2 regions of the Methylosinus sp. R-45379 genome follow, and region 1 is predicted to be linked to the other one. Evidence: riboswitches for the same ligand, from Rfam matches in the RefSeq annotation. Region 1 holds a riboswitch; the other holds the start of a gene.
The links. Region 1 has a riboswitch for fluoride ahead of A1351_RS23220 (hypothetical protein). Riboswitches for the same ligand answer to the same signal wherever they lie in the genome.
Positions count from the first base shown of each region.

Region 1 (3,716 bases):
ATGCGCTGGCGCGCTTCCGCCCCGCCTTCGCCCGCGCGACGGAGAGCCGCGACATAGCCGCCGCCGAAGAGCCGGCGGCCGCCTATCGTCTGCGCGGTTATCTCACCGCCTATGCGAGCGCCGAAGGGGCGACGCGCTTCGCCTATGTCTTCGATATTTTCGACCGCAACGGACGACGCGCCCGCCGCCTCACCGACGAGGTGGCCGTGACCGGCGCCGGTGATCCTTGGACGCTGCTCGACGATCGGGCGCTGGCCGCGGTCGCGGCGCGGGGCGCCGATGAGCTCGCCGCCTTTCTCTCCGATACGCCCGAGGCCGTCGCCGCGGCGGCGGGCGCAGAATCGGGCGTGACGATCGCCGCGGCGACACGGGGCGAGCCGGCCTCCGCGCCGAGCGACGCCAAGCCATTGGGCTTCGCCGAGATCAAGTGAGCGATCGGCCGAAGGAGTCGATCGCGACTGCGCCGAGCGCTCCGAAGAGGACGACGAGCCAGGCCGGCGCCCGCCAGAAGACCAGCAGCAGATAGGCCGTCGCCGCGAGGCAGAAATCCGCAGCCGAGAAGACCGCGCTGGTCCAGACCGGCGTGTAGAGCGCGCCCGTGAGAATGCCGACCACGGCCGCATTGACGCCGGCGAGCGCCGAACGCATGGCCGAGCGGCCGCGCACCGCATCCCAGAATGGCAGCACGCCGAGCAGCAGCAGCAAGGACGGCAGATAGATGGCGACGAGGCACAGGATCGCGCCCGCCCAGCCGTTGGGCGGCTCGCGCATCGCCGCGCCGAGAAACGCCGCGAAGGTGAAGAGGGGGCCGGGCACGGCCTGGGCGGCGGCGTAGCCTGCGAGGAAGGCGTCCGAGCCGATCCAGCCCGGCGGCGTCACCGCCTGCTGCAGCAGCGGCAGCACCACATGGCCGCCGCCGAACACCAGAGCGCCGGAACGAAAGAAAGCCGCGAAAATGGCGAGCCAATGCGCGCCGGTGGTAGCGGCGAGAATCGGCGCGCCGATCAGCACGAGGACGAAGAGAGCGAGCGAGGCGAGGCCGGCGCGCCGACCGATGAAGCCGGCGGAGATCGGCGCCGACGCCGGCGCCGATCTCTGTGGGAGCAGCAGCCATCCGATGAGGCCGCCGCTGACAATGGCGCCGATCTGGCCCGCGGCCGAGGGAAGCGCCAGAGTGAGGATCATTGCCGCGAGCGCGATCGTGGCGCGCTCGCGATCCGGGCAGAGGCTCCGAGCCATGCCCCAGACCGCCTGTGCGACGACGGCCACGGCGACAATCGCGAGGCCGTGCAGCCAGGAAAGATGCGCGACATCGCCGAGCTGTGAGACGCAATAGGCGAAAAGGACGAGGGCGACGGCCGAGGGCAAGGTGAAGCCGAGCCAGGCCGAGAAGCCGCCGAGCAGGCCGGCGCGCGACATGCCGAGAATGAAGCCGAGCTGGCTGCTGGCCGGTCCAGGAAGAAATTGGCAGAGCGCGACGAAATCGGCAAAGGCCGTCTCGCTCAGCCATTTGCGGCGCTCGACGAATTCGGCCCGGAAGTAGCCGATATGGGCGATCGGTCCGCCGAAGCTGGTCAGTCCCAGCTGCAAAAAGGCGAGAAGAGCCTCGAGAGCCGGATGCCGCGGATGTCGGGAGCCGACGATGTCGTCTATGTCGTTGCGCATGAGCGTTTCGCCTTGTCCTCTCGGCGGCTCATACGCTCGCGCGCGGGATCGCGGAAGCCGTCCGCCACGCGCCGCCCGCCTGCGCATTGACGACCCGGCAGGCTTTATGTATCGAATTAGCTACATAAGGTCGCGAGGCGATAGCCGGCGCGCCAGGGGATGGGGTGCCCCCTACAACCGCCGAAGAGGCTGATGACTCCTGCTCAATGCCGATGATCGGAAGATCATCGAACAAGGGCGCTTGCGCGCTCGTAATGCAGGAGGAAGCAGATGAATCAGGATCTCTCGGTTTTTGTCACCCCTTTCGCTCTCGTCATCGGATGCGCGCTGATCGCCGCCGGCGGGCTCTACTTCATCGAGATTCAATTTCTGAAGTCGCGCGTCCAGGCGATCGCCGCGCTCGTCGCGGGCTCCATCGTTCTCGCCGCGCTCGAGGTGGTGCTCGCCGGCAGCAGCGTCTCATTCTTCAAGGCGCAGCAGGTGCAGACTTCCGCCTGCGAGCTCGAGGGCGAGTCCGCGCATCCGGAGGCGCGTCTCGGCGTGGACGTCAATGTCATCCACAAGCACATTCTCGGCTGCATGCAGGAGGCCGGCTATGAATGGGCTCCCGCGCATCGCAATTGCAAGGATGCGCCGGTCGCCACCAATGCCTATTGCTATCTGCCGGCCACCGGCTTCGAGCGCGCGATCACCGCGTTTCAGCTGAGATTCGAATAGCCCGATCGCGGCGGCGAGCCTAAGCTCGCCGCTCGCCCCTGCAGGGCGCTTGCCGGTTGGAGGACATGCTCCATTTGACCTCGAGACTGAGGGGAAGGCGGCGCCCCGTCGGGAACAGACGGGAGATGTGCCGATGAATGAGGATATCGCCGCCTTCGTGGCTCCGCTGACGCTCATGCTCGGCGGCGGATTGCTGGCGCTCGGCGGGCTGTCCTTCATCGGCATCGACTACTTCGACAGCAAGTTCAAGGCGCGCGTCGCCTTCGCCGTCGGCCTCGCCTTCATCGTCGCCACAGAGTTCGTCTTCGTCACCGGCAGCAGCAGCGGACGCTATTTCGCCGGGCTGAAGATAGACGTCACCGATTGCGAGCTCGACAGCGAGAGCAAGCTCCCCCAGGAGCGGCACAAGAACAGCCGCGTGTTGCATGATCATATCGTCGCCTGCATGGAGCGGCTCGGCTATGAGTGGAACGCCGAGCACGAGCACTGCAAGGAGGCGAAAATCGCCACCAACTCCTTCTGCTATCTGCCGACGCGGCCGGTGGCGCGGGCGATCGTGCGCTTTCAGACCGCCTTCGAGTGATCGGAAGAGCGCTCAGGCGCGATCCACCGCCTCGCCAGGGACGAAAGCGTCGAACGCCGCCCAGAACTGCTCGCGCAATTCGTCGCGCTCCATCAGCAATTCGTGACGCGCGCCGGGAACCTCTATGAGGCTCGCGACCGGCAGCCTTTGAGCGAAGCGCTCGATCGCGCGCGAGGAGACGATGCGGTCGCGACCGCAGAGAAACGCCATTACCGGCGTGCGCACGGCGCGGGCGTATTCGGGCGCGCTGAGCTGCTTCATCAGCCGGAAGGCGGCGTTGACCCAGCCGACGGTCGGATCGCCGATAGCGAGATGCGGCGCCGCGCGCACCACATTGGCGTTGCGGGAGAAGCGCGCGGGATCGGAGGTCAGCCGATTGCCCTCGAAGGGCAGCTCCTCCAGCGATTTCGGCCCGCCGCCCGGCACATACATGGCGCCGAGGCCGAACATATCGAGCGTGTCGGCGATGGCGCGCGCGCCGATCGGAAAGCGCAGGCCCTCGAAATCGACCATTGGCGCGGCGACGATGACGCGATCGAATGGCGAGCGCGCCGAATGGACGCGATCGAGCAATATGGCGCCGCCCATGGAATGCGCCAGCGCATGCCAGGGGGAGGGGCATTCGAGCGCCAGAACATCGGTGATGAAAGCGTCGAGATCGCGCTGATAGAGCGCGAAATCATCGACATGGCCCTTGCGCGGATCGGAAAGATCGCGCTCCGAGCCGCCCTGTCCGCGCCAATCCAGCGTC
Region 1 is NZ_LUUM01000312.1:6,794-10,509, forward strand. It holds gene A1351_RS23210 (hypothetical protein) at 1-431, shown strand, start outside; gene chrA (chromate efflux transporter) at 424-1,665, opposite strand; fluoride riboswitch at 1,812-1,874, shown strand; gene A1351_RS23220 (hypothetical protein) at 1,936-2,382, shown strand; gene A1351_RS23225 (hypothetical protein) at 2,516-2,965, shown strand; gene A1351_RS23230 (alpha/beta fold hydrolase) at 2,978-3,716, opposite strand, start outside.

Region 2 (3,716 bases), on a different contig from region 1:
GACGAGCAATGGTGCGACCGCCGCCTGCTGGCGCGCATCCACCATTACACGATCAAGCGTCTGCGCGCGGAGATCGAGCCGGTGGCGGCGCGCGACTTCCTGCGCTTCCTCTTCGATTGGCAGCATGTCGCCGAGGACGCTCGGCTGAAGGGGCCGGAGGCGCTGCCTGCCGCACTCTCCGGGCTCGAGGGATATGAAGCGCCGGCGGGCGCGTGGGAGACGGAAATTCTCCCGGCCCGCCTCTCCGATTACGAGACCGGATATCTCGATTCGCTCTGCCTCTCCGGCCGCATCGCCTGGGCGCGGCTGACGCCGCCCGCCGCCACCAAAGGCGCCCGCGCGGTCTCGCCGATCAAAAGCTCGCCGGTCGCCCTTTTGGAGCGGCGACGGCTCGGCGATTGGACCTCTATCGCCACCCCCACCGAGCCGCCGGCGCTGAGCGGCCGCGCGCAATTGGCGCTCGAAACGCTGCGCGCCGAGGGGGCGCTGTTCTTCGAGGAGCTGGTCGACGCCTCGCGGCTGTTGCGCTCGGAGCTGGAGACGGCGCTGGGCGAGCTGGCCGCGCTCGGCCTCGTCACTTCGGATAGTTTCGGCGGGCTGCGCGCGCTGCTCGTGCCTTCCGAGAAGCGCAAGCCTTTCGACGGCGCGCGGCGGCGCGGCAAAGTGCTTTCCTTCGGCATGGAGAGCGCCGGGCGCTGGTCGCTCATTCGCCGCGCCTATGCGCCGCCGGGCTCGCAAGCGCGTCATGCTTGCGTGGAGCACATCGCGCAGGCGCTGCTGCGCCGTTATGGCGTCGTCTTCTGGCGCCTTTTGGCGCGCGAAGGCGGCTGGCTGCCGCCCTGGCGCGATCTCTTGCGCGTCTATCGACGGCTCGAGGCGCGCGGCGAAATTCGCGGCGGGCGTTTCGTCGCCGGCTTTTCCGGCGAGCAATATGCGCTGCCGGACGCCGTCGGCCTGCTGCGCGAGATTCGCCGCCGGCCGGCCGACGGGCAATATGTGTCGCTGTCGGCGGCCGATCCGCTCAATCTCATCGGCGTGCTGACCCCGGGCGGCAAGCTCGCCGCGCTCACCGGCAATCGCCTGCTGTTTCGCGACGGATTGCCGATCGCCGCGCTCGCGGGCGGCAAGATCGAATTTCTGACGAGCGTCGATGAGGCGACGCGATGGGAGGCGGAGAAGCGCCTCATCCGCTCGGCGGCGCGGGGGCAGCTCGCCGATCTGGCGTGATCACGTCTTCTCGCCATAGCGCATCACGCGCACTTTCTCGAGCGTGACCAGCCCGCCGCTCATCATCGAGTCGAGCGTCGGCAGAAAGGCGTCGATCTTCTCCTCTTCGTCGACGATCTCTATGACAATGGGGAGATCTTCCGAGAGGCTCAATATCTTCGTCGTGCGCAGCCGGCTGTTATGGCCGAATCCTACAGGGCCGCGCAGCACGGTGGCGCCGGCGAGGTGCAGCGCGCGCGCCGTCCGCACGATCGCCTCATGCAGCGGTCGCCCTTCGAATTTCTCGTCCTCGCCAATGAAGATGCGCAGCAGAGTCGCGTCTCGAGGCAATTGCATCGTCAGGCTCCTTTCAGCGCGTTGAGATGAGCGGCGGCGACATGTCCGAGCCAGACGGCGAAAAGGCAGAGCCCGAACGACAGGCCGATATTGGCGAGCGCAGCGAAGGCCTCGCCGCCGCGCGCCAGATTGAGCGTCTGCAGGCCGAAGGAGGAGAAGGTCGTATAGCCCCCGCATAGGCCGATCATCACGAATTGGCGCGTCTGCGTATCGACGAAGAGACGGCCGTCCCCCGGCGACGTGAGCGTCGCGAAAAAGCCGATGGCGAAACAGCCGGAGACATTCACGATCAGCGTGCCCCAGGGAAAGGCCTCGCCGAAGCAGCGGGAAACGACTCCAGAGAGCCAATAACGCGCGACGCCGCCGATCGCGCTGCCGATCATGATGAGAACATAGATCATCTCGAGCCTTTGCCGGTAGGGGCTTCGCGCGAGGCCGATCGCGGCCTCGCGCGTTGCAGAGCTTTATTGGGCGGTCTCTTTGCTCGCTTCCTCGAGATGCGAGAGCGCTTCCTTCGCCTGCTTGGTCGCGGCTTCGGTGTGGTTCGCCTGCCCCTCCTCTATCGCCGCCTTTATATGGACGATCGCCTCGGCCATGTGCGGATTGGGCTTGAACTTCTGAAGGCCCTCGGCTTTCTCGAGCGCGAGATCGGCGTGATAGGAGAGCAGGCCGGCGTCATGCAGCTTGCCGCCGTGGGTGATCGCTTCATTGACGTGATAGATCGCCTGGTCCAGCCGGTCGTCGGCGCGAGCGAGCGTCGGCCCGATGAGCGCCGCGAGGCCGAGGCTCGCGGCGAGCCCGAATTTGCGAATTTTCATTTCACTCTCCTCATTTCGACCGTTGCGGTCGACGTTTCGGATTCGATTTTTTCGTCGCCGGCCGCGCCGACGCGGCGCAGCCGGTGAACGCGGTCATTCGAATCTCATTGGATTGGCCGTGACCGCCCGGCCGAGGGCGCGCGCCTCTGCGCGACGAAGCTCGATCGAAAGCGCGGCGACGATGCGCGCGCATTCGACGGATCGGACTTTACGAAACGGAAAAACCGCGGCGATCGGACTCATGACGGACTCCTGCCGAGCGAATAGATCGCTCTCTCCGACGATCGGTCGATCATCGGACATCAGCAGGAGTCATCAGCCTTTGCGGCGGTTGAAGGGGGACCCCATCCCCCGGCCGCACGCGCGAGCGGCGGCCTTGGCGAAATTGGTATCTGAGCGATGAGACAGCGTCAAGAACGAGCTGGAGCTGAGCCGTCTCGCGCTCGTCGATCGAAGCGCCGCCGCCGGCGGCAATGTCGAAAGCGCTTGCGCGGACGGGTTCTCATGGCTGAAAAGAATTCATGCGTCTCCGATCCGACTTTTTCGTCTCCGCCCTCATCCGCCGCGCCGAGACGGCCGGCTCCGTCGCCATGCTGCGCCGCCGCGGCTCCGAGGAAGCGGGCGCGATCTTCGTGAAGATCGACCGCCTGGATGGACGCGCGGCGCTGCTCGGGCCGGCGCCGCAGAGCGTGGATTTGCCGGAAGGCGTCGATCGCCTTTTCGCGCGTCTGCACGCGGATGAATGGGTGACGCCGCTGGAGGCCGAGGAGCGCGCCCGCAAGGAGATCGCCTTCGATCCGGATTTATGGCTAGTCGAGATCGAGGATCGCGAGGGCAAGAGCTTCGTCGATATCGCGGCTCGAACGGCCTGAGCCGCTCGGTCGAGGACGACCCATGCGCATTCGCCCCGCTCGAAACAGCGACGCGCCGGCGATCTGGCGCGTCATCGGCCCGACCATCCGCGCCGGCGAGACCTATGCGCTCGATCGCGACATGAGCGAGGCCGACGCCCTCGCCTATTGGCTGGGCGCGGATCGCGAGACCTTCGTCGCGGAAGACGACGAGGGGAGGATCATCGGCTCCTATTACCTGCGCGCCAATCAGGCCGGCGGCGGAGCCCATATCTGCAATTGCGGCTATATGACCAGCGCCGAAGCGGCCGGTCGCGGCGTCGCCCGCGCAATGTGCGCGCATTCGCTGGATCATGCGCGCGAGCGCGGCTTTCGCGGCATGCAGTTCAACTTCGTCGTCGAGACGAACATCCGCGCCATCCGCCTATGGCGCTCTTTCGATTTCGAGATCGTCGGCCGGCAGCCGCGCGCCTTCCAGCATCCG
Region 2 is NZ_LUUM01000113.1:171,453-175,168, reverse strand. It holds gene A1351_RS06515 (DEAD/DEAH box helicase) at 1-1,227, shown strand, start outside; gene A1351_RS06510 (DUF190 domain-containing protein) at 1,228-1,563, opposite strand; gene crcB (fluoride efflux transporter CrcB) at 1,566-1,964, opposite strand; gene smbP (small metal-binding protein SmbP) at 2,028-2,381, opposite strand; fluoride riboswitch at 2,681-2,742, opposite strand; gene A1351_RS06490 (DUF1491 family protein) at 2,903-3,253, shown strand; gene A1351_RS06485 (GNAT family N-acetyltransferase) at 3,276-3,716, shown strand, end outside.
Region 2: it holds a riboswitch for fluoride, as region 1 does, so the genes downstream of both, smbP (small metal-binding protein SmbP) here and A1351_RS23220 (hypothetical protein) in region 1, are expected to answer to the same signal.